Regions from separate parts of the Pseudomonas sp. GW821-FHT12A04 genome, predicted to be linked through region 3. Evidence: predicted binding sites of a transcription regulator. Region 3 holds the regulator's gene; each other region holds the start of a gene.
The links. The regulator sigma-54, encoded in region 3, starts transcription at its own class of promoters, with help from an activator protein. The targets are predictions, from matches to a motif close to ANTGGCATNNANNTTGCTNT.
Positions count from the first base shown of each region.

Region 1 (10,137 bases), on a different contig from region 3:
TGGCGGTGGCCAAGGTCGGCGCGATCAGTGCGCTGCTCAATACCTCGCAGACCCGCGACACTCTGGTACACAGTGTGAACCTGGTGGCGCCGGTGGCGATCATTGTCGGTGAGGAGTTGGTCCCGGCGTACCTGGCGGTGCGTGAGCGGGTGTCGATCAAGGCTGCGCGAACCTGGTTCGTTGCCGATCAGGACACCTCTCGCCAACCCGGTATCGCACCTGAAGGTTTCATCAACCTGATGACCGTCAGCCTCGACGACGCCAGCGACAACCCGGCCAGCAGCCAGCAGATTTTCTTCGACGATCCCTGCTTTTATATCTACACCTCGGGCACCACGGGGCTGCCCAAGGCCGGCGTGTTCAAGCACGGTCGCTGGATGCGCAGCTCTGCGAGCTTCGGCGTGATCGCCCTGGACATGCGCCCCGAGGATGTCGTCTATTGCACCTTGCCGCTGTACCACGCCACGGGCCTTTGCGTGTGCTGGGGTTCGGCCGTCAGTGGGGCCAGCGGGTTCGCCATCCGCCGCAAATTCAGCGCCAGTCAGTTCTGGAACGATGCGCGCAAGTACCGGGCGACCACCATCGGTTATGTCGGCGAACTGTGCCGCTACCTAGTCGATCAACCGCCCGGCTCCGAGGACAGCCGGCACGATGTGAAGAAAATGATCGGCAACGGCTTGCGCCCCGGCGCCTGGAGCGAGTTCAAGACCCGCTTTGCGGTGAATCACATCTGTGAGCTGTACGCCGCCAGCGACGGCAATATCGGTTTCACCAACATTCTCAATTTCGACAACACCATCGGTTTTTCCCTGATGTCCTGGGAGTTGGTCGCGTACGACCATGACAGCGGCGCGCCGATTCGACAGGTCAATGGCCTGGTGCGCAAGGTCGCCAAGGGTGAGCAGGGGTTGTTGCTGGCAAAAATCGACGACAAGGCCCCCCTGGACGGCTACACCGATCCGCAGAAAACCGCCAAGGTCGTGCTTGAGGATGTGTTCGAAAAGGGAGACCGCTACTTCAACACCGGCGACCTGTTGCGCAACATCGGCTTTGGGCATGCACAGTTTGTCGACCGCCTGGGCGACACCTACCGCTGGAAGGGCGAAAACGTTTCGACCACGGAGGTCGAAAACATCCTCCTGCAACACCCGCTTATTTCCGAAGCCGTGGCCTATGGCGTGGAAATCCGCAACACCAATGGCCGGGCCGGGATGGCGGCGATCACTCCCGCCGAATCCTTGGCAACTCTGGACTTCAGTGAGCTGCTGGCCTTCGCCCGCGAGCAGATGCCGGCCTATGCAGTGCCGTTGTTCCTGCGGGTGAAAGTGAAAATGGAAACCACCGGGACGTTCAAATATCAGAAGACCCGACTCAAGGACGAGGCCTTCGACCCGGGTAAAACCGGCGATGACCCGATCTATGCCTGGCTGCCGGGGACGCAGACTTATGTACAGGTCACGGAGCAGTTGTTGTCCGACATTCACGGCGGCAAGTACCGCTATTGAATCTGGCTATGGCCGCCCATGAGAAAAAACAAGTGACAGTGCCGGGGGCGCTCGGGAAACTGTCGGCTTTTACGAATGACAGAAAAGGGAGTGCCCAATGTCAGACAAAAGCCGCCAGATGACCCCCGAAGAAGCCGCCGAATTTACCGAACAGGTATTCAACAAGGCACGGGAGGGCGATGCGGCGATGATGGCCGCGCTGCTGACCAAGGGGTTGCCGCCGAACCTGCGTAACCACAAGGGCGATACCTTGCTGATGCTGGCCGCGTATCACGGGCATGTGGACACGGTAAAAGTCCTGCTGGAGCACAAGGCCGACCCGGAGATCCGCAACGACAACGGCCAGAGCCCGATTGCCGGTGCCGCCTTCAAGGGCGACCTGGCGGTGATCAAGGCCTTGGTCGATGGCGGCGCCCAGGTTGAAGGCTCGTCCTTCGATGGCCGCACGGCGCTGATGATGGCGGCGATGTTCAACCGCGTCGAAGTGGTCGATTACCTGATCAGCAAGGGCGCCGACCCGAAAGCCAAGGACGCCAATGGCATCACCGCGCTGGAGGCTGCCAGGACCATGGGGGCTTCCGATACCGTTGCGCAACTGCAAAAGCTCTTGAGCTGACGCCGTACCCTGTGGCGAGGGGGCTTTTGTGGCGAGGGGGCTTGTCGGATCGCCGCACCGTCCCGTTCGGCTGCGGAGCAGCCGTAAAGTCAGCAAATGCGGTCTTTCTGATGTACCCCAATTGAATGTTTTGGGGCCGCTTCGCGACCCAACGGGGGCAAGCCCCCTCGCCACAGGTCCGCATTTCCCTCATTAATGCGCTATCCTTCGCGCCCTCAAAATTCACCTCGCTACAGGACCCTCCCCATGAAAGCCGCACTCGTCGAACTCATCAGCAAAATCAGCTCCGGGTGCATGGGCGAAGACGAAATCGTCAAGGTCGCGGACGAAGCGGCCCAGGCCTACGCCGATCCCGAGGCTTTTCTGACGGCCAATCCGGACATCAACTACGACGAAACCTTCCCGATCCCGCTGGGTGAGTGGGTGGTGGTCGGCAGCCTGCCGGAAACGGTGCTTTTCCAGGCTGACACTTACATGGACCTGTTCGCGCAGATCGTCGCCTCGTTCGGCCCGGGTGTGGAGTTCAATCTCAAGCCCAAGCAACTGGCCAGGACCGAAGCTCTGACCGCGCTCAACCGCATCCAGGTGCAGATGAGCAGCATGAACAAGGAAAACGGTGGCTACACGCTGATGAACTTCAGCCAGTTGCTCGATGACGAGTTGCAGGTGGTCCTGGTCTACGGCAACGACGTGCCACGGGTGCTGGAATTGTGCACCGAAGTGGGCATTACAGCCGCGCCATCCCTGGACGCCCTGAAAGTGGCGATCCACGTCTGATCCAGACACTGTCAATAAAAAGGAATCCTCGCGACGACCGTCTATCCTGAGGGGGCATATCACTTTTCGGGAGCGTCACCATGGGTTCTACGTTCAACAGCCTGGTTGCCTTGATCATTTTTGTCCTGGACATCTGGGCCATCATCAACGTCTTCAAAAGTAGTGCCGGGACCGGGATGAAAATCCTCTGGGTACTGCTGATCGCGCTGTTGCCGGTGCTGGGACTGATCATCTGGGCCATTGCCGGGCCGCGGGGCAACGTCAAACTCTGAGCGTCGACACTGAACCTGTGGGAGCGGGCTTGCTCGCGAAAGCGGTGAATCAGTCAACATTTATAGCGACTGACACTACGCCTTCGCGAGCAAGCCCGCTCCCACATTCGACCTGTCATGTTCCGCGACGTAGAATGCGCGCCTTTCCCGGCCAATCGAGACGCTCGATTGGCCATCATGGGCGGGTAACCGTCCGTTGCCACCCGCATTCATCGGAGCACTTCCCATGAGCAACATCCCTGCCAGCGACTACCTGGAAACCCTCTACGAAGGCTACGGCCAGCGTTTTCGCATGGAAAAACTGCTGCACGAAGTGCGCACCGAGCACCAGCACCTGGTGATCTTCGAGAACCCGCGCATGGGCCGGGTGATGGCGCTGGACGGCGTGATCCAGACCACCGAAGCCGACGAATTCATCTACCACGAAATGCTCACCCACGTGCCGATCCTGGCGCACGGTGCCGCCAAGCGCGTGCTGATCATCGGCGGCGGTGACGGCGGCATGTTGCGTGAAGTGGCCAAGCACCGCAGCGTCGAGCACATCACCATGGTCGAGATCGACGGCACCGTGGTCGACATGTGCAAGGAATTCCTGCCGAATCACTCCAAGGGTGCATTCGATGATCCACGCCTGAACCTGGTGATCGACGACGGCATGCGTTTCGTCGCTACCACCACTGAAAAGTTCGACGTGATCATTTCTGACTCCACCGATCCGATCGGACCGGGCGAAGTGCTGTTCTCGGAAAACTTCTACCAGGCTTGCCACCGCTGCCTGAACGAAGGCGGCATCCTGGTGACCCAGAACGGCACGCCGTTCATGCAGATCGAAGAAGTGAAGACCACCGCCGGTCGCCTGCGCAGCCTGTTCCCGGACTGGCACTTCTATCAGGCCGCCGTACCGACCTACATCGGTGGCTCGATGACCTTCGCCTGGGGCGCCACCAATACCGCTTATCGCAAGTTGTCCCGCGAAACCCTGCAACAGCGCTTCGCGGGCAGCGGCATCATCACCCGCTACTACAATCCTGAAATCCACATCGGCGCCTTCGCCTTGCCGCAATACGTGTTGCAGGCAGTGAACAAGCCAAGTAACGACTGATTGGCTGAAACACAAAACCTGTGGGAGCGAGCCTGCTCGCTCCCACATGGTTTGTGCATGGGTGTCGGGAGAGATTTTCACATCCGTCGATATGTTTGCTCCGGCGGAACAATTAGCCAGCTAACAAGGTCGAGATAGAGGTAGGCCCATCCATGGGTTTTATCGAGGAGGCACCAATGCAAAAGTGGAAAGTCACCTTCGTAGATGATCACGGCGAACAAGTTGACGAAGTGTTCGAAAGCGCGGAATGCCCGAACAACGAGCAAGCCGCCAAACTCATCCGCGCGCGTCGCCTGCCAGTTGCTGCCGAACTCGACCTCAATGATCTGGAGGGGCGCACCGACAATCCGACGGTCAAAAGCCTGAAACTCCAGAACAGCATTCAAATCCTCGGCATTACTCCAATCTGAACGACACCTGTCGCATTCGCATCCAGGCCTTGGCACGGGCTCTGTCTTGAGGCTACTCTGCAAGCGAGATCAGCGAATGAATCGCTAAGGTCTGGTCTTGTAGCTCCATGCTTGTTTCCCGCCGGCACATCGGTTGCCGTCGCTCGCGCTGTTCGGTTGCGGGTGAGGGAGTACGGAAAGTCTATCCATCGTTTTGAGGAGGACGTTTCATGAGCACAGCCTATCAAGAAGACATCAGCAGCAGCGTGCTGCGCCGCATGAAAGAAGGCGGTTTTGACTTTTCACGGTTTCATCCCATCGAGTTCTACGCCATTTTCCCGGATGAGGAGCGGGCACGCAGGGCGGCAGGTCATTTCCACCGTGGTGAATCCCTGGATGCGCAAGTCAGTGTGCGCGACGACGGCGCCTGGGCGCTGGAGCTGTGCAAGGTCATGTATGCCACCTACGACGATATCGGCGACTTCGAACAAGGTTTCGAAGCAGTGGTCGAGCCTCTGGGCGGCATCATCGAAGGCTGGGGTGTGAAACAGGAGGTACGAGGGCGACTCGCATAACCTTATGAACAGTGACAATCAGCAATCACGGCTGACCTTCGGGTTGGCCGTTTTCATTTGTGGGCGTTGGACAGCAAAAAAAAAGCCGCCAGGGCAGGCGGCTAAAAGGGAAGTTCGGTGAGCTTTTCAGCGAATGCCTGGATTATCCGTACCCATTGCCGGGCAGTGAAATCAACTCTGACTATGCTGGTGATAGGCGACCACCACGCCTTGCAATGAAGCGGGGGCGATCAGGTTGGGGCATTTACCGCACAGGATTGGTGCGGTACGTGCGCGTTGATTATCCAACCGATTGAAATTTAAGCGTTTATGCCGATGGCACGGGCCTTGCGAAGGTCTGGACGTCCGAGTGACAAGGAGTACGGCATGATCCGCACCTATTTTGATGAGATGTACGATGCCGGCGGCCTGGTCCGCCCGCATTATCGGGAGTTTGCCCGTTGGCTGGCCGAGACGCCTGACGAGCTTCTGGCACAACGGCGACGCGAGGCCGATCTGTTGTTTCATCGCGCCGGGATTACCTTCACGCTCTACGGGGACGAGCAGGGCACAGAGCGCCTGATCCCCTTCGACACCATTCCACGCAGCATCCCCGCCAGCGAATGGCGGATTGTCGAACGCGGCTGCATCCAGCGGGTCAAGGCGTTGAACATGTTCCTCGCCGACCTCTACCACGAGCAGCGCATCATCAAGGCCGGCATCATTCCGGCCGAGCAGGTGCTGGCCAACGAGCAGTACCAGTTGGCGATGCAGGGCCTGGACCTGCACCGCGATATCTATTCGCACATCTCCGGCGTCGACCTGGTGCGCGACGGCGATGGCACCTACTACGTGCTCGAAGACAATCTGCGTACGCCGAGCGGCGTCAGCTACATGCTCGAAGACCGCAAGATGATGATGCGCCTGTTTCCCGAGCTGTTCGCGGCGCAACGCATTGCCCCCATCGACCACTACCCGAACTTGCTGCTCGACACCCTGAAAAGTTCAAGCCCCATCGATAACCCGAGCGTGGTGGTGCTGACGCCGGGGCGCTTCAACAGTGCGTTCTTCGAACATGCGTTCCTGGCGCGGGAAATGGGCGTGGAACTGGTGGAGGGCGCGGACCTGTTCGTGCGTGACGACAAGGTCTACATGCGCACCACCGACGGGCCGAAAGCGGTCGACGTGATTTATCGTCGCCTCGACGACGCCTTCCTCGATCCCCTGGCCTTCAACCCGGAATCGATGCTCGGTGTGCCGGGGCTGCTGTCGTCCTACCGTTCCGGCAACGTGGTGCTGGCCAATGCCATTGGCACGGGGGTAGCGGACGACAAATCGGTGTATCCGTTCGTTACCGACATGATCCGTTTCTACCTCGATGAAGAACCGATCCTGAAGAACGTGCCGACCTGGCAATGCCGTAATCCGTCTGAGCTTTCCCACGTGCTGGCCAATCTTCCAGAACTGGTGGTCAAGGAAACCCAAGGCTCCGGCGGGTACGGAATGCTGGTGGGGCCGGCGGCGACGGCGGCGGAAATCGAAGCCTTCCGCGCGCGGATCATCGCCAAGCCCCATGCGTATATCGCGCAACCGACGCTGTCACTGTCGACCTGTCCGACCTTTGTCGAAAACGGCATTGCGCCACGCCATATCGACTTGCGGCCGTTTGTCCTGTCGGGTCGTGAAACCCGGGTCGTGCCCGGCGGCTTGACCCGCGTCGCCCTGCGCGAAGGCTCACTGGTGGTCAATTCCTCCCAGGGCGGTGGAACCAAGGACACCTGGGTGGTCGAGGATTAAAGGAAGCCTGTCATGTTAAGTAGAACTGCCTCGGATTTGTATTGGATGTCGCGTTACCTGGAGCGGGCGGAAAACCTCGCACGGATGCTCGACATCAGTTATTCGCTGTCGCTGATGCCGCAGGACGGTCGTGGCGACGGTTTGCACGAACTGGCCATGCCGCTGTTGATCACTGGCACCCTGGACGATTACCTGGAGCGCCATGGCGAACTGCATGCCGAACGGCTGCTGCATTTCTTCGCCCTGGATGCGGCCAACCCGGCGAGCATCTACAGCTGCCTCGGTGCCGCACGGGCCAGCGCCCATGCGGTGCGTGGGCGCATCACCGCCGACATGTGGGAAAACATCAACGCCACCTGGCTGGAAATTCGCGGCATCGCCGAACAGGGCCTCAGTCGCTACGGAATGAGCCGTTTCTGCGAGTGGATCAAGGAGCGTTCCCACCTGTTCCGGGGCGCGTCCTACGGCACCATCATGCGTAACGATGCGTTTCGCTTCATTCGTCTGGGGACCTTTATTGAACGGGCGGACAACACCTTGCGCCTGCTCGATGCCCGCTACGAAATGGCCGGCGATCAGGCCGAAGCGGTCAGCGATGGCACCGCTCACGCGTATTACCAGTGGAGCGCTTTGTTGCGGGCATTGTCGTCATTCGAGGCCTACACGGAAATCTACCGCGACGCCCCTGGCGCCCGGCATGTGGCGGAGTTGCTGTTGCTGCGGGCCGATGTGCCACGATCCCTGCGTGCCTGCACCGAAGAAATCGACCAGATTCTCTCGCAATTGCCGGGGGCCAACGGTCGCCCGGCACAACGCCTGGCGGCAGAAATGGACGCACGCCTGCGCTACACCGGCATCCATGAAATTCTCGAAGAAGGCCTGCACGCCTGGCTGACCGAGTTCATCCCGCTGGTGCGCCAGTTGGGTAACGCGATTCACAGTTCTTATCTGGAGGCCGCATGAGACTTTCCATTAGCCACGAAACCACCTATCACTACGAAGACAAGGTGCGGGCGAGCATCCAGTATCTGCGCCTGACCCCCCACGACAGCGAGCGCCAGCACGTGCTCAGCTGGCAGCTCGACCTGCCGCGTCCGGTGCGGGCGCAACTCGATCCGTTCGGCAACATCCTGCATGTGCTGACCATGGACGAGCCCCATGAGGCGATCATCATCGGTGCCCGTGGCCAGGTCGATATCGACGAAATGCGTGAGGCCGAACACGAGAGCCAGTCGGCACTGCCGTTTCTGCGCTTCACCCGTTTGACCGAAGCCGACGCCGCCCTGCGTGCGTTCGCCGAGAAGGAATGCAGGCAACGCCGCGATCGCACGGCGCTGATCGATCTGATGCATGGCCTCAACCAGCATATGACCTACACGCCGGGCTCCACGGAAGTGGACACCAGCGCGGCCCAGGCCTTTGCCGGACGGTCCGGCGTGTGCCAAGACCACACCCACGCGTTTCTCGCCTGCACCCGCAGCCTGGGCATTCCAGCGCGTTATGTGTCGGGCTATCTGTACAGCGAAAACAGCGAACACCTGGCCAGCCACGCCTGGGCCGAAGCCTGGCTGGATGACGCCTGGTACAGCTTCGACGTGACCAATGAGCTGGCCCGGCCGGAACGCCATCTGAAACTGGCGGTGGGCCTGGATTACCTGGATGCCTGCCCGGTGCGCGGGATGCGCCGGGGCGGCGGGTGTGAGCAGATGCACGCCAAGGTGCTGGTATCACCGACGCCAGCGCCGGTGATTTCAGTGCAGCAGCAGTAGGCGCGATACCAAGGAACCTTGTGGGAGCGAGCTTGCTCGCGATGGCGTCATTTCAGTCAATACTTTTGTGACTGATACACCGCTATCGCGAGCAAGCTCGCTCCCACAGGTACGATGTTGTTACGGCTTAACCTTGCGCCCGACCATATGCCGCAAATACCCCACCAGGCTCTGCAGATCCCCATCCGGCAACACCTCGGCCGAGAACCCGGGCATCTTCGCTTGCGGCCACTGGCGCAAACTCTGTGGATCGCGGATGTAGCGTTTGAGGAAGTCCGCACCGAAGTACTCGGTCGGGTTGTACGGAATATTCAGGTCCGGCCCGAATTGCGCGTCCCCGGCGCCATTGAGTCGATGACAGGCCAGGCAGTTCTTCTGGAACAACGCAAATCCCTTGTTCACCGGATCATCCGCCTTCAGTGCCGGATCGGGCAGCAGTGCGGGAAAGCGCTCGGCCACGGGTGCCAGGCGTTTGATGCTCGCCACCTGGAACGGCCATTGTTCTGGGCTGATGTTGCCGGCCTGCGGATTGCTCCAAACCAGATAGAACGGCCCGGCGCCCGGCTTGCCTTCGGATAGCGGTGGCCAGGGTTTGCTCGGGTCTTCAATCGCCAGCCACGCCTGTGCACCCTGGGTATTGAGCAACGGCGCGGCTGTCATTTCGGCGGCAAAGCCATCCAGCGCCACGGCTTGCAGGTGGTCTTCAGGCTTGATGCCGGTCAGCAGTGCGGACAGCGGCACGGCGCGGTAGCTCATGTCCCGCTTGTAGGAAACGTCGTTGCTGATGTCGATGGTTTGAACCTGAGGATGCTTGAGCAATTGCTCGGTCTGCCAGGTGCGACTGTTCGCGCCCAGCTCCAGGTTCAGCTGTGCGGCATACAGGGGCGAGCCGAACAGCGTGGCCCCGAGCAGAATGAGCATTTTCAAGTGATCGCCGTCCATGTCGTGCAAGTGCCGCAAAGATTGGCACAGCCACGCTGGCCCGGGTAGCGGGCCAGTCACATTTTGAGAGTGGCAATTCAAAAACTGTGACGCCGTAGCTTTATAGACGCGACTAGCCGATGACCTTGGTCAGGTTCGGCAATATCAACAACAGCGTGGTGGCGAAAAGGATGAGCCCGGCTTGACGTACTTTCGATTGTTTGAACATGGCTTGACCGCCTTTTTTGTTATTTCCTGATGCCTGCCCGCATAGCATCCATGATGGCAGCGCGTTGCACTTCCTGTAGTGACGAGTGCCTCGGCAAAACCCGACGACAACTTCGTACATGTTCACCTTAGAGCCCGCGATACGCTTGGCTTAGATCCATTTCGTATGGTGTTCTTCAAATTCGCGTTAAAAATGGCATGAGGCCT
Region 1 covers NZ_JBXAQZ010000006.1:52,673-62,809, forward strand. Annotated here, with positions in the region: gene AC1RS8_RS11255 (long-chain-acyl-CoA synthetase) at 1-1,505, shown strand, start outside; gene AC1RS8_RS11260 (ankyrin repeat domain-containing protein) at 1,603-2,121, shown strand; gene AC1RS8_RS11265 (hypothetical protein) at 2,368-2,898, shown strand; gene AC1RS8_RS11270 (PLD nuclease N-terminal domain-containing protein) at 2,979-3,170, shown strand; gene speE (polyamine aminopropyltransferase) at 3,397-4,272, shown strand; gene AC1RS8_RS11280 (hypothetical protein) at 4,449-4,682, shown strand; gene AC1RS8_RS11285 (ribonuclease E inhibitor RraB) at 4,892-5,236, shown strand; gene AC1RS8_RS11290 (circularly permuted type 2 ATP-grasp protein) at 5,603-7,012, shown strand; gene AC1RS8_RS11295 (alpha-E domain-containing protein) at 7,025-7,975, shown strand; gene AC1RS8_RS11300 (transglutaminase family protein) at 7,972-8,781, shown strand; gene AC1RS8_RS11305 (c-type cytochrome) at 8,902-9,723, opposite strand.
Region 1: a site for sigma-54 is predicted at 5,551-5,570, ahead of AC1RS8_RS11290 (circularly permuted type 2 ATP-grasp protein). Genes of this name have one in related genera too.

Region 2 (10,137 bases), on a different contig from region 3:
CCAGCGCTGATTAATCAGCAACTCAATAGGGCGATATTGAGTCTTGTAGTTCATTTTTTTGCAGTTTTTGATCCAGTAGCCGAGGTAGACCGCATCCAGCCCCAGCCGCCTGGCCTCGGCGATTTGCCACAGGATCGCATAGCGCCCAAGGCTGCGACGCTCTTCGGAGGGTTCGTAGAAGGTGTAGACCGCCGAAAGACCGTTCGGCAGTAAATCGGTGACGGCGACGGCCAGCAGCCGGCCATTCAGGCGAAATTCATAAAATCTTGAAAACGGCAGGTCCCGCACCAGGAATGTCGAAAACTGGTCGCGACTCGGCGGGTACATGTCGCCATCGGCGTGACGCTGTTCGATATAGCGCTGGTAAAGGTCGAAGTATTCTTCGTTGAAGCCGGGCTTGGCTGGACGTACCTGCAAATCCATGTTGCGCTTGAAGATGCGTTTCTGTTGCCGGTTGGGCGTGAACTGTCCCACGGGAATGCGCGCCGGAACGCAGGCATTGCAATTCTGGCAATGCGGCCGGTAGAGATGATCGCCACTGCGACGAAACCCCATCTCCGACAGGTCTGCATAGACATGCACATCCATGGGCTGGCTAGGGTCGAGGAACAGGGTTGTGGCCTGCTCCTCCGGCAGATAACTGCAAGAGTGCGGCTGAGTGGCATAGAACTTCAATCGCGCCAACTCGGTCATGATCAACCCTCGGGATAATGCTTTTGAATAAGTGTAAGCCACCTGCGCAAAAGTCGCTCAGCAAACCCAGCTAGCGCGATTGGGCTGGTCCAGATGCCTGGCCAGATAGTTGGCAAATTCATGGCGGGGTATCGCCCGGGCTCCGAGACTGTGCAGGTGATCGGTGGGCATCTGGCAATCGATCAGTACAAAACCCGAGTCTTTCAGATGCCGCACCAGTGTGGCAAAGCCGAATTTCGAGGCGTTGTCAGCGAGGCTGAACATGGACTCGCCGAAAAACAGCTGGCCCATCGCCAGGCCGTAGAGCCCGCCCACCAGTTCGTCCCCGTCCCACACTTCCACCGAGTGCGCGTGGCCACGCCTGTGCAGTTCGATGTAGGCGTCCTGCATGGCCTCGGTGATCCAGGTGCCGTCGGCGTAATCCCGGGGCGCGGCACAGGCGCGGATGACGGCGGCGAAGTCCTGGTCAAAGGTCACTTGATAGCGTTGCTGGCGTAGCAGTTTGTTCAGGCTGCGCGAGACGTGCAATTCGTCGGGAAACAGCACCGTACGCGGGTCCGGAGACCACCAGAGGATTGGCTGGCCCTCGGAAAACCAAGGGAAGCAGCCGTGGCGATAAGCCGAGATCAGCCGATCGGCGGACAGATCACCACCGGCAGCCAGCAGCCCGTTGGGGTCGCGCATGGCCTTTTCCAGTGGAGGGAAATGCAAGGTATTGCGTTGTAACCAAGTCAGCATGGCATCCGGGCTTGCAGAAGGGGAGGGCAGTGGCGGGTGTTGGCCCGCCATAAAGTTTGCCTTCAAACGGTTGGAATGTCGTCCAGGTATTTTTCAGCGTCCAGCGCCGCCATGCAACCGGCACCGGCAGATGTAACGGCCTGGCGATAAACGTGGTCGGCCACGTCACCGGCGGCAAACACACCTGCAATCGCCGTAGCGGTGGCATCGCCTTCGCTGCCACCCTTGACCAGCAGATACCCGTCGCGCATTTCCAGTTGGCCTGTGAACAGGTCGGTGTTGGGTTTATGGCCGATGGCGATAAACACCCCGGCCAGCGGCAGCTCCCGGGTTTCACCTGTGTGACTGTCCCGCAGGCGGGCACCGGTCACGCCGCTGGCATCGCCGAGCACTTCGTCCAGGTTTTGGTTCCAGTGCAGGCGAACATTGCCGTTGGCGGCCTTTTCAAAGAGTTTGTCCTGGAGGATTTTCTCCGAGCGCAGTTTGTCGCGCCGATGGATCAGGTGCACTTCTTTGGCGATGTTCGACAGGTACAAGGCTTCCTCGACCGCCGTGTTGCCGCCGCCGACCACAGCAACCACTTGATTGCGATAGAAAAATCCATCACAGGTCGCGCACGCCGAAACTCCTTTGCCGGCGAACGCTTCTTCCGACGGCAGGCCCAGGTATTGCGCGGAGGCGCCGGTGGCAATGATCAAGGCGTCGCAGGTGTAGGTGCCGCCATCGCCGATCAGCTCGAACGGCCGTTGTTGCAACTTGGCGGTATGGATGTGGTCGTAAACGATCTCGGTGGCAAAGCGTTCGGCGTGTTTTTGCATGCGATCCATCAGCACCGGTCCGGTCAGGCCTTCAACGTCGCCTGGCCAGTTATCCACTTCGACGGTGGTGGTGAGCTGGCCGCCTGCCTGGATGCCGGTAATGACAACCGGCTTGAGGTTGGCGCGGGCGGCATAAACTGCCGCGCTGTAACCGGCAGGGCCGGAGCCCAGGATAATCAGGCGGGAATGCTTCGCTTCGCTCATAAAAAACACCTCATAAGCCTTTGTCACCAAAGAGAATGCATGCTCAAATTGAATGGCATGTCATGTGCTGTTGACTATGCTGCATCCAAGGGTCTCAAGCATGGCGTCGTGCGTACAAACCCGTACAATGCCCTGCGTGTTACATATATTCAGTGTGCGCCGTGTTTATAGAAACAGGGGTGCAGTGTTAAAAGTAGTCCCGGTTACACGTGTTAACTTTATTACCTGCCTGGATTGGGCAGTTTTTTCGCGGTTTTTATAGACATTCACCAGATGGACGCGCCATTGGCGCAGGAAAAGAAGCGTTTTGAAGAAATCCACCGCAGCACCTAAACCAGCCGTCGTGCCGCTCTGGCGCCAGCACTTGCACTACCGACTCAAGGAAGGTGCGCTGATCGCCATCGGTGCCTTGTGCCTGTTCCTGATGATGGCCTTGTTGACCTATGGCAAGGATGATCCGGGCTGGAGCCATAACAGCAAGATCGACGACGTGCAGAACTTCGGCGGACCAGCGGGCTCCTACAGCGCCGATATCCTGTTCATGGTGCTGGGTTACTTCGCCTACATCTTCCCGTTGCTGCTGGCCATCAAGGCGTACCAGATCTTCCGCCAGCGTCACGAGCCGTGGCAGTGGAGCGGGTGGCTGTTCTCCTGGCGCCTGATCGGCCTGGTGTTCCTGGTGCTGTCGGGCGCCGCTCTGGCCCATATCCATTTTCATGCCGCGACCGGTCTGCCGGCCGGTGCGGGCGGTGCGCTGGGGGAAAGCCTCGGCGAACTGGCCAGGAACGCCCTGAATATCCAGGGCAGCACGCTGTTGTTCATTGCGTTATTCCTGTTCGGCCTGACTGTGTTTACCGACCTGTCGTGGTTCAAGGTGATGGACATCACCGGCAAGATCACCCTCGACCTGTTCGAGCTGTTCCAGGGCGCCGCCAATCGCTGGTGGGCGGCCCGTACCGAGCGCAAACAGCTGGTTGCCCAGTTGCGTGAAGTCGACGACCGTATGGATGAAGTGGTTGCGCCGACCGTCACCGACAAGCGCGAGCAGGCCAAGGTCAAGGAACGCCTGATCGAACGTGAGCAAGCCCTGAGCAAGCACATGTCCGAGCGCGAGAAGCAGGTGCCGCCGGTGATTGCGCCCGCGCCGCCAAAGCCCGCCGCACCGAGCAAACGCGTCGAGAAAGAGAAACAGGCGCCGCTGTTCGTCGACAGCGCCGTGGAAGGCACCTTGCCGCCGATTTCGATTCTCGATCCGGCGGAAAAGAAACAGCTCAATTACTCGCCTGAATCCCTGGCTGCGGTTGGCCACTTGCTGGAAATCAAGCTCAAGGAATTCGGCGTTGAAGTCGCAGTGGATTCGATCCACCCGGGCCCGGTGATCACCCGTTACGAAATCCAGCCGGCGGCCGGGGTAAAAGTCAGCCGAATCTCCAACCTGGCCAAAGACCTGGCCCGTTCCCTGGCCGTGACCAGCGTGCGCGTGGTGGAAGTGATTCCGGGCAAGACCACGGTCGGTATCGAGATTCCCAACGAAGATCGGCAGATCGTGCGTTTCTCCGAAGTGTTGTCGACTCCGGAGTACGACAACTTCAAATCCCCGGTCACCCTGGCCCTGGGCCATGACATCGGCGGCAAGCCGGTCATCACCGACCTTGCGAAAATGCCGCACTTGCTGGTCGCCGGTACCACCGGTTCCGGTAAGTCGGTGGGTGTGAACGCGATGATCCTGTCGATCCTGTTCAAGTCTGGCCCGGAAGACGCCAAGCTGATCATGATCGACCCGAAAATGCTGGAACTGTCGATCTACGAAGGCATTCCGCACCTGCTGTGCCCGGTGGTCACCGACATGAAGGACGCCGCCAACGCCCTGCGCTGGAGCGTTGCCGAGATGGAGCGACGCTACAAGTTGATGGCCAAGATGGGTGTGCGAAACCTGTCGGGCTTCAACGCCAAGGTCAAGGAAGCCCAGGACGCCGGCGAGCCGTTGAGCGATCCGCTGTACAAGCGCGAAAGCATCCACGACGAAGCGCCACTGCTGCAGAAGCTGCCGACCATCGTGGTCGTAGTCGACGAATTCGCCGACATGATGATGATCGTCGGCAAGAAGGTTGAAGAACTGATCGCCCGTATCGCGCAAAAGGCTCGTGCGGCCGGTATCCACTTGATCCTTGCGACCCAGCGTCCGTCGGTGGATGTGATCACCGGTCTGATCAAGGCCAACATCCCGACCCGCATGGCGTTCCAGGTATCGAGCAAGATCGACTCGCGGACCATCATCGACCAGGGCGGCGCCGAACAACTGCTGGGCCACGGTGACATGCTCTACATGCCGCCGGGTACCAGCCTGCCGATTCGTGTTCACGGTGCTTTCGTGTCCGACGATGAGGTTCACCGCGTGGTGGAAGCCTGGAAGCTGCGGGGTGCGCCGGAATACAACGACGACATCCTCAATGGCGTCGAAGAGGCGGGCAGCGGCTTTGAAGGCAGCAGCGGTGGCGGCGACGGTGACGATCCCGAGGCCGACGCGCTGTACGACGAAGCGGTCCAGTTCGTGCTGGAAAGCCGTCGTGCCTCCATTTCTGCGGTTCAGCGCAAGCTGAAGATCGGCTACAACCGCGCTGCGCGCATGATCGAAGCCATGGAAATGGCCGGGGTCGTGACGTCCATGAACACCAACGGTTCGCGTGAAGTCCTGGCCCCGGGGCCGGTGCGCGACTGACCCGAGTATGAAAGGGGGGGCGCCTTTGCGCCGCCCGCACTCCCACGAATGTTATGAGGACTCCCATGCGTCTGATCCGCATGCTGTTGCTGCCGGTACTGGCCTTGACCACGCTCCAGGCTAACGCCGATGACAAGGACGTGGCGCGCCTGACCCAACTGCTGGAAAAATCCCAGACCCTGACCGCACGTTTCTCGCAACTGACCCTTGATGGCACAGGCACCCAATTGCAGGAAACCGCCGGCGAGATGTCCCTGCAGCGTCCGGGCCTGTTCTACTGGCACACCGATGCGCCGGCCGAACAGACCATGATCTCCGATGGCAAGAAAGTCACCTTGTGGGACCCGGACCTGGAACAGGCCACCATCAAGAACCTCGACCAGCGCCTGACCCAGACCCCGGCCTTGCTGTTGTCCGGTGACGTGTCCAAGATCAGCCAGAGCTTCGACATCAGTGCCAAGGAAGCCGGCGGCGTGATTGACTTCACCCTGAAGCCGAAAACCAAGGACACCCTGTTCGACAGCCTGCGCCTGTCGTTCCGCAATGGCCTGGTCAATGATATGCAACTGATCGACAGCGTCGGCCAGCGCACCAATATCCTGTTCACCGGGGTGAAGGCGAACGAGCCGATCCCTGCGTCCAAGTTCAAGTTCGACATCCCCAAGGGTGCCGATGTAATCCAGGAATAAACGGCTGACGCAAAACCTGTGGGAGCGAGCTTGCTCGCGATAGCGTTGGGTCAGTCGACATAAATGTTGAATGTGATGCCGTAATCGCGAGCAAGCTCGCTCCCACAGGGTCAGCGTTTTGGCCCGCAGGCATTAAGTAACCCGAGGTTTTAAACGTACGCCATGGATCTGTTTCGCAGCACCCCCATCGCCCAGCCCTTGGCCGCCCGCCTGCGTGCGGCCAATCTGGACGAGTACGTCGGTCAGGAACACGTGCTCGCTCGCGGCAAGCCCCTGCGCGAGGCGCTGGAGCAGGGTGCCCTGCATTCGATGATTTTCTGGGGGCCGCCGGGCGTGGGCAAAACCACCCTGGCGCGATTGCTCGCGGAAGTCTCGGACGCGCACTTCGAAACGGTCTCGGCGGTGCTGGCCGGGGTCAAGGAGATCCGTCAGGCGGTGGAAATCGCCAAACAGCAGGCCGCGCAGTACGGCCGCCGCACCATTCTGTTCGTCGACGAAGTGCATCGATTCAACAAGTCCCAGCAGGATGCGTTCCTGCCCTATGTCGAAGACGGTACGCTGATTTTCATCGGTGCAACCACGGAAAATCCCTCGTTCGAACTCAACAACGCCTTGCTGTCGCGGGCGCGGGTCTATGTGCTGAAAAGCCTCGACGAAGCGGCCCTGCGCAAACTGGTGCACCGCGCGCTGACCGAAGAGCGTGGACTGGGCAAGCGTAACCTGACCCTCAGCGACGAAGGCTTCCAGATGCTGCTGTCGGCTGCCGATGGCGATGGTCGGCGCCTGCTCAACCTGCTGGAAAACGCCTCGGACCTGGCGGAAGACAACGGCGAAATCGGCACCGACCTGCTGCAAAGCCTGCTCGGCGATACCCGCCGGCGGTTCGACAAGGGCGGCGAAGCGTTCTACGACCAGATTTCCGCCCTGCATAAATCGGTGCGCGGCTCCAACCCCGACGGCGCCTTGTACTGGTTCGCACGGATGATCGACGGCGGTTGCGACCCCTTGTACCTGGCCCGGCGTGTGGTGCGCATGGCCAGCGAAGATATTGGCAATGCCGACCCCCGCGCCCTGAGCCTGTGCCTGGCGGCCTGGGAAGTGCAGGAGCGCCTCGGCAGCCCCGAAGGCGAGTTGGCGGTGGCCCAGGCCATCACCTATCTGGCCTGCGCGCCAAAGAGCAACGCGGTGTATATGGGCTTCAAGACGGCATTGCGCGCCGCCGCCGAGCACGGTTCGCTGGAAGTGCCGCTGCACCTGCGCAACGCGCCGACCAAGCTTATGAAACAATTGGGTTACGGCGATGAATACCGTTATGCCCACGATGAGCCGGACGCCTATGCCGCTGGCGAAGACTATTTCCCGGAAGAGCTCGACCCGATCCCGTTCTATCAGCCCGTGCCCCGTGGCCTGGAGTTGAAGATCGGCGAAAAACTCAATCACCTGGCGAAACTCGACCGTTTAAGCCCAAGGCAGCGGAGAAAATAGTGCTTCCCTTGATCGTTGCGGTTTCCGTCGGCGGGATGGCCGGCACGTTGTTGCGCTTCGTCACGGGCAACTGGATCAACGCGAATTGGCCTCGGCACTTCTATACCGCGACGCTGGCCGTTAATATCGTGGGCTGTTTGCTGATCGGCGTTCTATACGGTCTGTTTTTGATACGCCCGGAGGTGCCCATCGAGGTGCGTGCCGGGTTGATCGTTGGCTTCCTCGGGGGGCTGACGACTTTTTCATCCTTTTCACTGGATACGGTGCGCCTGCTGGAAAGCGGGCAAGTGCCGCTAGCCCTGGGCTATGCGGCGCTCAGCGTATTCGGCGGGCTGCTTGCCACCTGGGCCGGCCTGTCCTTGACCAAACTTTGATAAACGAGAAACCGACATGCTCGATTCCAAACTGTTACGTAGCAACCTTCAGGACGTAGCGGACCGCCTGGCATCCCGTGGCTATTCCCTGGATGTTGCGCGCATCGAAGCGCTGGAAGAACAGCGCAAGACCGTCCAAACCCGCACCGAAGCACTGCAGGCTGAACGTAATGCGCGCTCCAAATCCATCGGTCAGGCCAAGCAGCGCGGCGAAGACATCGCGCCGCTGATGGCGGACGTCGAGCGCATGGCGGGCGAATTGAGCGCGGGTAAAGTCGAACTGGACGCGATCCAGACCGATCTGGACTCGATCCTGCTGGGTATCCCCAACCTGCCGCACGAATCGGTACCGGTCGGCGAAGACGAAGACGGCAACGTCGAAGTGCGCCGCTGGGGCACCCCGACTGCCTTCGATTTCCCGGTTCAGGACCACGTCGCCCTGGGCGAGAAGTTCGGCTGGCTGGACTTCGAAACCGCCGCCAAGCTGTCCGGCGCCCGTTTCGCCCTGCTGCGCGGCCCGATTGCCCGTCTGCACCGCGCCCTGGCGCAGTTCATGATCAACCTGCACGTCACCGAGCACGGCTACGAAGAGGCCTACACGCCTTATCTGGTCCAGGCCCCGGCGCTGCAAGGCACCGGCCAGCTGCCGAAGTTCGAGGAAGACCTGTTCAAGATCGCGCGCGAAGGCGAAGCCGACCTGTACCTGATCCCGACCGCCGAAGTGTCGTTGACCAACATCGTCGCCGGCGAAATCGTCGATTCGAAACTGCTGCCGATCAAGTTCGTCGCCCACACGCCGTGCTTCCGCAGCGAAGCCGGTGCATCGGGTCGTGACACCCGCGGCATGATCCGCCAGCACCAGTTCGACAAGGTTGAAATGGTGCAGATCGTCGAACCATCGAAATCCATGGAGGCGCTGGAAGGCCTGACCGCCAACGCCGAGAAAGTCCTGCAATTGCTGGAACTGCCTTACCGCACCCTGGCGCTGTGCACCGGCGACATGGGCTTCAGCGCGGTCAAGACCTACGACCTGGAAGTGTGGATCCCGAGCCAGGACAAGTACCGCGAAATCTCGTCGTGCTCCAACTGCGGCGACTTCCAGGCCCGCCGCATGCAAGCGCGTTTCCGTAACCCGGAAACCGGCAAGCCGGAACTGGTACACACCCTGAACGGCTCCGGCCTGGCGGTGGGCCGTACCCTGGTCGCGGTGCTCGAGAACTATCAGCAGGCCGACGGTTCCATCCGTGTGCCTGAAGTCCTCAAGCCCTACATGGGTGGCCTTGAGGTCATCGGCTAAATGAACTATCTGCCGCTGTTTCACAACCTTCGCGGCAGTCGTGTGTTGGTCGTCGGCGGGGGGGAGATTGCCTTGCGCAAATCCCGCCTGCTGGCCGATGCCGGTGCGCTGCTGCGGGTGGTTGCACCTGAAATCGAAGCGCAATTGCGCGAGCTGGTTGCCGGCAGCGGTGGCGAGTGCCTGTTGCGTGGCTACGCCGAGGCGGATCTGGACGGTTGCGGGCTGATCATTGCCGCCACCGACGACGAAACGCTGAACGCACAAGTTTCCGCCGATGCCCATCGGCGTTGCGTGCCGGTCAACGTGGTGGACGCGCCGGCCCTGTGCAGCGTGATCTTCCCGGCCATCGTCGACCGTTCTCCCTTGATCATTGCTGTGTCCAGCGGCGGCGATGCGCCGGTGCTGGCACGTTTGATTCGCGCCAAGATCGAAACCTGGATTCCTTCCACCTACGGTCAATTGGCCGGGCTGGCTGCGCGATTCCGTCATCAGGTCAAAGGCCTGTTTCCGGATGTGCAGCAGCGTCGGGCGTTCTGGGAAGATGTTTTCCAGGGCCCGGTTGCCGATCGGCAACTGGCTGGGCAGGGCGGTGAAGCCGAGCGGTTGCTCCAGGCGAAAATCGATGGTGAGGCGCCAGTGGCGACCGGTGAAGTCTATCTGGTGGGCGCAGGGCCAGGTGATCCCGACCTGCTGACGTTCAAGGCATTGCGCCTGATGCAGCAAGCCGACGTGGTGCTGTACGACCGTTTGGTGGCACCGGCGATTCTCGAACTGTGCCGTCGCGACGCCGAGCGGGTTTACGTCGGCAAGCGCCGATCCGATCACGCGGTGCCGCAGGATCAGATCAACCAGCAATTGGTGGATCTGGCCAAGCAAGGCAAGCGTGTGGTGCGATTGAAGGGCGGCGATCCGTTCATCTTCGGTCGTGGTGGCGAGGAGATCGAAGAACTGGCGGCCCATGGCATCCCGTTCCAGGTCGTGCCGGGGATCACGGCAGCCAGCGGTTGCGCGGCCTATGCCGGGATTCCGCTGACCCACCGCGATTATGCGCAGTCGGTGCGTTTCATCACCGGCCACCTCAAGGACGGCTCCAGCGATTTGCCATGGGCCGATCTGGTCG
Region 2 covers NZ_JBXAQZ010000010.1:104,216-114,352, reverse strand. Annotated here, with positions in the region: gene AC1RS8_RS17015 (arginyltransferase) at 1-693, opposite strand, end outside; gene aat (leucyl/phenylalanyl-tRNA--protein transferase) at 751-1,431, opposite strand; gene trxB (thioredoxin-disulfide reductase) at 1,494-2,453, opposite strand; gene AC1RS8_RS17000 (DNA translocase FtsK) at 2,761-5,172, shown strand; gene lolA (outer membrane lipoprotein periplasmic chaperone LolA) at 5,238-5,861, shown strand; gene AC1RS8_RS16990 (replication-associated recombination protein A) at 6,024-7,346, shown strand; gene crcB (fluoride efflux transporter CrcB) at 7,346-7,720, shown strand; gene serS (serine--tRNA ligase) at 7,737-9,017, shown strand; gene cysG (siroheme synthase CysG) at 9,018-10,137, shown strand, end outside.
Region 2: a site for sigma-54 is predicted at 2,505-2,524, ahead of AC1RS8_RS17000 (DNA translocase FtsK). Genes of this name have one in related genera too.

Region 3 (10,137 bases):
AAAGCGACGTTCTCGAAGACATCGAGGTCGGTAAACAGTGCGCCGCTCTGAAACAGCACGCCCATGTGCTTGCGCGCGTCGAACAGGTCGCTGCGCGACAGTTTTGGCAGGTTCTGACCGTTGACCCAGACTTCGCCCTTGGTGGGCCGCAACTGGGCGCCCATCAGACGCAAGAGCGTGGTCTTGCCACACCCGGAAGGCCCCATGATGCCGGTGACCTTGCCGCGCGGGATACGGATATCGACATTATTGAAAATGCTGCGCGCACCGCGCTTGAAGGACAGTCCCTTCAGCTCGACCGCGTAGGCTTTATCGGCACTCATCTAAACTCCTTGCGATGCAGCCTCTCACTCGGACGCCTGGCTTTCTGACAAAAGCACATACCTCCCGGGCAGGCCGAACTGGCGGCGAACTATATCACTGCAACGGCTGCGCGCCCAAGGCCAAAGCCAGGTCATGTTCAGCCGCATGACAGGTTGAAGGCCCCGTTTAGAAGGTTTCCGGCAACAAGGATGGCAATGCGCGACGAACTAGCGTGAGGGATTCGATCATAACCGTTATAATCGCCGCCTTTTCATCAGGCTATACGATTTCTGACATGAGCCAATCCAGCGACCTGATTCAATCAGCACAACGCACCATCCGCCTCGAGGTAGAAGCCGTGCAAGGCCTGCTACCCCATATCGACGCAGATTTCGTACGCGCTTGCGAGATGATTCTGGCCAGCAAAGGCCGCGTGGTCGTGGTCGGCATGGGCAAGTCGGGACACATCGGCAACAAGATTGCCGCGACCTTGGCCAGCACCGGCACCACGGCGTTTTTTGTGCACCCGGCTGAAGCCAGCCACGGTGACATGGGCATGATTACCCGCGACGACATCATTCTGGCGCTCTCGAATTCCGGCTCCACCAATGAAATCGTGACCCTGCTGCCACTGATCAAGCGCCTGGGCATTCAGTTGATCAGCGTGACCGGCAAGCCTGACTCGCCGCTAGCCAAGGCCGCCGAGGTCAACCTGAATGTTCACGTCGAGCACGAAGCCTGTCCGTTGAACCTGGCCCCCACCTCGTCGACCACCGCCGCCCTGGTCATGGGCGATGCCTTGGCAGTCGCGCTGCTGGAAGCCCGTGGCTTTACCGCCGAAGACTTCGCCTTTTCCCATCCCGGCGGCGCCCTGGGCCGACGCCTGCTGCTGAAAGTGGAAAATGTCATGCACGCCGGGCAAGAGTTACCGCAAGTACAGCGCGGCACCCTGCTGAAGGACGCGCTAATGGAAATGACCCGCAAAGGCCTGGGCATGACCGTGATCCTGGAGGCCGACGGAAAGCTGGCCGGGATCTTTACTGACGGTGACTTGCGTCGCACGCTGGACCGTAGCATCGACATCCATAGCGCTACCATCGAACAGGTCATGACAGCACACGGCAAGACTGCCCGCGCCGAGATGCTCGCCGCCGAAGCGCTGAAAATCATGGAAGACCATAAAATCAACGCGCTGGTCGTAGTCGACAGTGAAGACCGCCCGGTCGGCGCCTTGAACATGCACGACTTGCTGCGTGCAGGAGTAATGTAATGAGTGCGGACCTGCTGCAACGCGGCAAACAGATCAAGCTGGCGGTGTTCGATGTCGATGGCGTCCTGACCGATGGGCGCCTGTACTTCCTCGAAGACGGCAGCGAGTTCAAGACGTTCAACACCCTCGACGGCCAGGGCATCAAGATGCTGATGGCCGCCGGCGTGCAGACCGCCATCATCAGTGGCCGCAAGACCCCGGTGGTCGAGCGGCGGGCCAAAAACCTCGGTATCCCGCACCTCTATCAGGGTCGCGAGGATAAACTGGTGGTACTCGACGAACTGCTGGCCCAACTCAACCTGAGCTATGAACAGGTGGCCTACCTCGGCGACGACCTGCCGGACCTGCCGGTGATTCGCCGCGTCGGCCTGGGCATGGCGGTGGCCAATGCCGCCAGCTTCGTGCGTGAACACGCCCACGGCATCACCCTCGCCCGTGGCGGCGAAGGTGCCGCTCGCGAATTCTGCGAATTGATCCTGCGCGCCCAGGACCGCCTCGACGCGGCCAATGCGGCGTACCTGTGAGCCCACTATGCTGAGCAAAAAATTTCGCAACACCCTGATGTTCAGTTGCATCGCGGCGATATTCGCTGCGGTTGGCTACTGGAACATCAGCCCGGAACGTTTCCTCGACAAGCCGGTAACGCCGGTCGATGAAAGCGCGATCGACTATTACGCCATCAACGCCCACAGCGTGCAGTACCTGCCCGACGGCAAGCTGCAATATGATCTGGTGTCCGACAAGGTCGAGCACGTGAAAGCGACCGAGGTGACATTGCTGACCAACCCCGACCTGAATGTGTTCCGCGGCACTGAATTCCCGTGGCACGTCCAGAGCCTGCGCGGCGAGGTCAACCCTGATGGCACACAGGTCGAACTGATCGATGACGTGCGCATCACGCGCTTCGACGAGAAAAACCGTAGAACCCTGATCACCAGCACCCGCATGACCGTGTTCCCGCAGCAGCAATATGCGCAGACCGAGCAAGACGTTAGAATCGACGGCGCTGGCGGTGTATCGACTGGCAAGGGAATGAAAGCGTATTTGAAAGAAAGCAGGATACACCTGCTATCGAACGTAAGAGGACAGTATGAGGCTCGTTAAAACCCTCCCGATTTTGCTCAGTCTGGGCGCAGCACTGGGAAGCGTGAGCGCCTGGGCTCTGCCGGAAGACCAACAGCAGCCTATCCGTATTCAGGCCGACGATGCCCAGCTGGACGACAAGCAAGGTATTGCTACCTATAAGGGTGACGTGATCATCACCCAAGGCTCGATGAAGGTGACAGGCAACACCGTTACCATCACCCGCACCCCGGCTGGCGACATTGACGTAGTGACCTCGGTGGGCAACCTGGCGTACTTCGAGCAATTGCAAACGGCTGGCGATACCAAGCCTGTCCAGGGTTGGGGCGTGACGATCCAGTATCACGCTTCGCAAAATCGCGTCGTACTGATCGACAAGGCCAAAGTTGTCGACAAGGACAACAACGTCACCCAAGGTGAGAAAATTGTCTACGACACGGACAAGAAACTCGCCAGCGCCGGTCGCGCCACAGGCAGCAAAGTCACCGAGGCGCGTCCGCGTATCGACATGGTGATCCAGCCGAAGAAGAAAACCGACGAGAAAAAGGCCCAGTAATGGCAACTCTGAAAGCTCAGCATCTGGCCAAGAGCTACAAGAGCCGCCAGGTCGTGCGTGACGTCAGCCTGTCCATCGACAGCGGCCAGATCGTCGGCCTGCTTGGCCCGAACGGCGCCGGCAAGACCACCTGCTTCTACATGATCGTCGGCCTGGTGCAAGCCGATCAGGGCCGTGTCCTGATCGATGACCTGGACGTCAGCCACCAACCGATGCACGGCCGCGCAAAGGCCGGTATCGGCTACTTGCCGCAGGAAGCATCGATCTTCCGCAAACTGTCGGTGGCCGACAACATCATGGCCATCCTCGAGACCCGCAAGGAACTCGACAAGGCCGGTCGTCGCAAGGAGCTGGAAAGCCTGCTGCAGGAATTCCACATCAGCCACATCCGCGACAACCTGGGCATGAGCCTGTCCGGTGGTGAGCGCCGTCGCGTGGAAATCGCCCGCGCCCTGGCCACCAACCCGAAATTCATCCTCCTCGACGAGCCCTTCGCCGGCGTGGACCCGATTTCGGTCGGCGACATCAAGCAGATCATTCACCACCTCAAGGCCAAGGGCATTGGCGTGCTGATCACGGACCACAACGTTCGTGAAACCCTGGATATCTGTGAAACCGCCTATATCGTCAATGACGGCCAACTGATTGCCGAAGGCGACGCAGAGACCATCCTGGCCAACGACCTGGTCAAGGAAGTGTATCTGGGCCATGAGTTCCGCCTGTAAGCGCTGAGCCGTGCCCAGGCAGCTTGCCCGGGCACCTGACCAGCCACTCACCAGCGCTTCCGTGCCGACAAGCGTGGTCAGCCCTCGACAAGGGCAGCGCTGCAACACAGCTTTATAGTTTTTTATTGTTACAGCGCTCTAGGCAAACCCTTTAGTTTCAGGCATATAATTTGCTTAAGTTTGGCGCCCCGGCGCCCTGTAGTGGATGGCGCATGTGCGCCGGCGAATAAGGTGTTAAGCCCCTGCCATGAAACCATCGCTAGTCTTGAGAATGGGCCAGCAGCTGACGATGACACCGCAGCTGCAACAGGCCATCCGCCTGCTCCAATTGTCAACCCTGGACCTGCAACAGGAAATCCAGGAGGCCCTGGAGTCCAATCCGATGCTCGAACGCCAGGAAGAAGGCGACGACTTCGACAATTCCGACCCCCTGGCCGACAACGCCGAACAAAAGCCCAACACCGACATCCAGGAGCCCTCCTACCAGGAAAGCGCCCCGACGGTTGATAACCTCGATGAGGGTGACTGGAACGAGCGTATCCCCAACGAACTCCCCGTCGACACCGCGTGGGAAGACGTTTACCAGACCAGCGCCAGCAGCCTGCCCAGCAATGATGATGACGAGTGGGACTTCACCACCCGCACCTCGGCCGGCGAAAGCCTGCAGAGCCACTTGCTGTGGCAACTGAACCTGGCCCCGATGTCCGACACCGATCGCCTGATCGCCGTGACCCTGATCGACTGCATCAACAATCAGGGCTACCTGGACGAAACCCTCGAGGAAATCCTCGAAGCGTTCGACCCGGAACTGGACATCGAACTGGACGAAATCGAAGCCGTCCTGCACCGCATCCAGCAATTCGAGCCCGCCGGCATCGGCGCCCGCAACCTGGGCGAATGCCTGCTGCTGCAATTGCGCCAGCTGCCTGCCAAGACCCCTTGGCTGGCCGAGGCCAAGCGCCTGGTCACCGATTACATCGACCTGCTTGGCAGCCGCGACTACAGCCAGTTGATGCGTCGCATGAAGCTCAAGGAAGATGAGCTGCGCCAGGTCATCGAGCTGGTCCAGAGCCTCAACCCGCGCCCGGGCTCGCAGATCGAGTCCACCGAAGCCGAGTACGTCGTTCCTGACGTCATCGTGCGCAAGGACAACGAGCGCTGGCTGGTGGAGCTCAATCAGGAGTCGGTGCCACGGCTGCGGGTCAATGCCCAGTACGCCGGTTTCGTGCGCCGCGCCGACACCAGCGCCGACAATACCTTCATGCGCAATCAGTTGCAGGAGGCCCGCTGGTTCATCAAGAGCCTGCAAAGCCGCAATGAAACCCTGATGAAGGTTGCCACCCAGATCGTCGAGCATCAGCGCGGCTTTCTGGAGTACGGCGACGAAGCCATGAAGCCGCTGGTCCTGCATGACATCGCCGAAGCGGTCGGCATGCATGAATCGACGATTTCACGGGTGACCACCCAGAAGTTCATGCACACCCCCCGGGGCATTTATGAACTGAAGTACTTTTTTTCCAGTCACGTAAGCACCTCCGAAGGCGGCGAATGCTCGTCCACGGCGATCCGGGCGATCATCAAAAAACTGGTTGCAGCGGAAAATCAGAAAAAGCCGTTGAGTGACAGCAAGATCGCTGGTTTACTGGAGGCACAAGGCATTCAGGTGGCTCGCCGCACCGTCGCCAAGTACCGCGAATCCCTCGGGATCGCGCCTTCGAGCGAACGCAAGCGGTTGATGTAGGGCCACGCCACAGCGTTCCAGTGGTAGATCATCTGATCTGCCGCTTTATGCACTGGCAACGAAGGAGAAGCTGTATGCAAGTCAACATCAGTGGACACCAACTGGAAGTGACCGAACCTCTTCGCACCTACATCGGCGAAAAACTCGAACGATTGGAGCGACATTTCGACAAGATCACTAATGTGCAGGTCACGATGACCGTCGAAAAACTGAAGCAGAAAATCGAAGCCACGCTGCATATTCCCGGGAATGAAGTGGTCGCCAACGCGGAACATACCGATATGTATGCCGCGATCGACGCACTCACCGACAAGCTGGATAAACAACTCAAAAAGCATAAGGAAAAGACCCAGAGCCTCCTCCAGGGCGCAACCGGTCGTTAACACTCCCAACCCATGATCCGACTTGAAAGTATCCTGACCCCCGGCCGTTCCCTGGTGAACGTGCCGGGAGGCAGTAAAAAGAAAGCCCTCGAACAAATTGCCAATCTTATCGCCCGCGAAGTGCCGGCCCTGGAGATGCAAGATGTCTTCGAGGCGCTGATCGCCCGTGAAAAACTCGGCTCCACCGGGTTTGGCAATGGCATCGCTATTCCACATTGCCGTCTCAAGGGCTGTGTTTCGCCCATCAGTGCATTGATGCACCTGGACGCCCCTATCGATTTCGACGCCATCGACGGCGCGCCGGTTGACCTGCTGTTCGTGCTGTTGGTCCCGGAAGCCGCCACCGATGCGCACCTTGAGCTGCTGCGACAGATCGCCAGCATGCTCGACCGCAAGGAAGTTCGCGAAAAGCTGCGTAGTGCTACAAGCAACGAAGCCCTGTATCAGGTTGTCCTTGACGAGCAAAACGGTCAGTAATCATGCGCTTGATCATCGTCAGTGGCCGTTCCGGCTCAGGTAAAAGTACCGCCCTCGACGTTCTTGAGGACAGCGGCTACTACTGCATCGACAACCTGCCAGCCGGTCTGCTGCCGGAGCTGGCCGAACGCGCCCTGGTTCATACCGAGATGTTGCAGCCGCTGGTCGCCGTTTCCATTGACGCGCGCAACCTGCCCAGCCACCTGTCACGCTTCCCCGACCTGCTCGAGGAAGTCCGTGCCCGCCACATCCAGTGCGATGTGCTGTACCTGGACGCCGACGAAGAAACCCTGCTCAAGCGTTTCTCGGAAACCCGCCGACGTCACCCCCTGACCAACGCCAACCGCTCGCTGGCCGAAGCCATCAGCGTCGAGAGCGTCCTGCTCGGGCCGATTGCCGACCTCGCCGATCTCAAGATCAACACTACCAGCCTGAACCTGTATCAACTGCGCGATGCCATCAAACTGCGTCTGTTGAATCAGCCGGAGCCGGGGACTGCGTTCCTGGTGGAATCCTTCGGCTTCAAGCGCGGCATGCCGGTGGACGCCGACCTGGTGTTCGATGTGCGCTGCCTGCCCAACCCTTACTGGAAACCGGAGTTGCGCGAACAGTCCGGGCTCGATCAACCGGTTGCCGAATACCTGGCGGCTCAGCCGGATGTCGAAGAGATGTTCCAGGACATTTCCACATACCTGCTAAAGTGGCTGCCTCGCTTTGCCGCCAGCAACCGCGCCTACGTCACCATTGCCATTGGCTGCACTGGCGGACATCACCGTTCCGTCTACCTGACCGAGCGTCTGGGGCAAACGCTGCAACAATCCCTGAAGAACGTCCAGGTCCGCCACCGCGACCTCAGCTAAAGGATTCACATCGCGATGCCTGCTCTGGAAATCGAAATCATCAATAAACTGGGTCTGCACGCTCGCGCTTCTGCAAAATTCGTTGGGGTAGCAGGTCAGTTCCCGTGCCAGATCAGGGCCGGACGTACACCACAGTCCATGGTCGATGGCAAAAGCATCATGGCGATGATGATGCTGGCCGCCGGCAAAGGCACCACGATCCACTTGAGTACAGAAGGCGAGCAGGAACAGGAAGCGCTGGATGCTCTGGTGGCGTTGATCAACAACTTCTTCGACGAAGGCGAGTAATACAACCACAAAAGCCCCTCACCACAAATCAAGCGAGGGCTGTATCCATCACCATCATCAAACAAAACCCCATCAGCAGCCCGAGGCTGGCAAGCTTGTCATGACCATTGCGGCGCGACTCGGGAATGACTTCGTGGGTCACCACCAGCAGCATCGCCCCCGCCGCCAGCGCCAATCCCAAAGGCAGCAGCAGTTCAGCCAGGCTCACCAGCCACGCGCATAGCAGTGCGAACACCGGTTCTACCAAACCTGACGCCGCACCGATCAGGAACGCCTTGCCCCGGGACATCCCTGCCCCGGCCAGCACCAAAGCGATGACCAACCCTTCCGGTACATCCTGCAAGGCAATGCCCATGGCCAGGCTGTCGGCGTCAGGCATTGCGCCACCGGCCGAAACACCTACCGCCATGCCTTCCGGGATGTTGTGGGCGATGATGGCAAATACGAACAGCCAGATCCGCGGAGCAATGACCGGTCGTTCCAGCGTACCGACCAGCATGTCCGGGCTGGCGCCAGAGACCTTCCGATCCACCAGGAACAACAGGAAGGCGCCGAGCATAATGCCGAAGCTGATCAGCCCACTGGACGCCCAAGGTGACAGTCCAAGCCCTTCGGCGGCAGAGATGCCCGGAACGATCAGCGAAAATGCCGTCGCAGCCAGCATCACGCCAGCGCCAAAGCCAAGCAAAGTGTCGCTGAGCATCTGCGGCATCCGCCGAATCACCAACACCGGCACCGCGCCCAGCGCGGTACCCAAGGCGCAGATCGCACCGCCCTGCAGTGCGCGCAGCAACTTCGGCTCAAGGTCGAGCCATGCCAGCCCATGGGCAACCAAAAGGCTCATTCCCGCCAGCAGTAACAGCGATCCAAACGCGTAACGAAACATCCGTCCATTTCCGATCGCCAGTGTTTCAGTGCCCATAGTCCAGCCTTGGATTGTTTTTATGGAAGACTTAAACCAGTGCGGCCTGATAGCGCGCAGCGACTTGCGGCCAATTGATCACGCGGTAGAACGCGCTGATGTATTCCGGACGACGGTTCTGATAACGCAGGTAATAGGCGTGCTCCCAGACGTCGAGACCCAGAATCGGGGTATTGCCGCTCATCAACGGGCTGTCCTGGTTACCGCTGCTTTCCACTACCAAGGTCTTTTGCGGGGTCACGCTCAGCCAGGCCCAGCCGCTGCCGAAGCGGGTCAACGCGGCCTTGGTAAAGGCTTCCTTGAAGCTGTCGAGACCGCCCAGTTGTTCATCGATGGCCTTGGCCAGCACGCCTTCGGGCTCGCCACCACCGTCGGGCGCCATGACTTCCCAGAACAACGAATGATTGGCGTGGCCGCCACCTTGGTTGATCACCGCCGTCCGTAGTTTTTCCGGCAGTTGCTTAACGGCGGACACCAGCTTCTCCACGGGCCACTCGGCATACTCGGTGCCTTCAACAGCCGCGTTCAGGTTATTGATGTAGGTCTGGTGATGCTTGGTGTAGTGGATCTCCATGGTCTGCGCATCGATGTGCGGCTCCAGGGCGTCGTAGGCGTACGGCAAGGCAGGCAAGGTAAAAGCCATGTTCAATGGACTCCATGATGATGAGGCGCAGGCGAAGCGACATCGATGTGCAGCAGCCGATGGGTACGCGGATACTCGCCGTGCTCACTGATGAAATTCAGCAGCTCGACGTAGGTCTTGCTGCTCTGGCGCAACGCGGCTTCTCGCAATGTTTGAGGTAGCCGCGGGTCCTGCATGGTCTGCAGCAGCCGTTGGTGGATGGCACACAAGTATTCGGCGCTCTCCTCCGGCTGATTCAGACGCAAGTGCAGGTCCGCCAGGTTGTGATGGGAAATCACGCAGGCCGCTACCGCTTCGTCGGCATCCGCCCAGCGCTCGAACAACACCTGGGCCAGAGCCAATGCCTGCAGGTACGCCTCGCGGGCATCGACCAGTTCACCCAGCATGAAAAAGCGATTGGCTCTTTCGATCGTGCGTTTCCAGTGCTCCATGGTGCGCCTCCAAAGCGGTAACGGGGCTTAGACGCCGCCCGCTGTGAGTTTTTCCGGGTTGAGCAATTCTTCCAGCTGGCTGCGCGACAGGTCGGTGTGTTCCAGCGCGACGTCAATCACCGGCCGACCTTGCTGATAGGCCTTCTTGGCAATCTCGGCAGCTTTCTGGTAACCGATGATCGGGTTGAGCGCGGTGACCAGAATCGGGTTGCGTGACAGTGCTTCCTTGATCCGGCCTTCGTTGACCTTGAAGCTGGCGATGGCCTTGTCTGCCAGCAGACGGCTGGAATTGGCCAGCAACTCGATACTGCTCAGCAGGTTCTGGGCGATGATCGGCAGCATCACGTTCAGTTCGAAATTGCCCGACTGACCGGCGATGGTGATAACACTGTCGTTGCCGATGACCTGAGCCGCGACCATCGCGGTGGCCTCTGGAATGACCGGGTTGACCTTGC
Region 3 covers NZ_JBXAQZ010000004.1:199,277-209,413, forward strand. Annotated here, with positions in the region: gene AC1RS8_RS08575 (ATP-binding cassette domain-containing protein) at 1-323, opposite strand, end outside; gene AC1RS8_RS08580 (KpsF/GutQ family sugar-phosphate isomerase) at 599-1,573, shown strand; gene AC1RS8_RS08585 (KdsC family phosphatase) at 1,573-2,097, shown strand; gene lptC (LPS export ABC transporter periplasmic protein LptC) at 2,105-2,677, shown strand; gene lptA (lipopolysaccharide transport periplasmic protein LptA) at 2,664-3,212, shown strand; gene lptB (LPS export ABC transporter ATP-binding protein) at 3,212-3,937, shown strand; gene AC1RS8_RS08605 (RNA polymerase factor sigma-54) at 4,185-5,678, shown strand; gene hpf (ribosome hibernation-promoting factor, HPF/YfiA family) at 5,753-6,061, shown strand; gene ptsN (PTS IIA-like nitrogen regulatory protein PtsN) at 6,074-6,538, shown strand; gene rapZ (RNase adapter RapZ) at 6,541-7,398, shown strand; gene AC1RS8_RS08625 (HPr family phosphocarrier protein) at 7,414-7,686, shown strand; gene AC1RS8_RS08630 (ZIP family metal transporter) at 7,715-8,608, opposite strand; gene AC1RS8_RS08635 (superoxide dismutase) at 8,640-9,251, opposite strand; gene AC1RS8_RS08640 (DUF2753 family protein) at 9,254-9,682, opposite strand; gene AC1RS8_RS08645 (class II fumarate hydratase) at 9,710-10,137, opposite strand, start outside.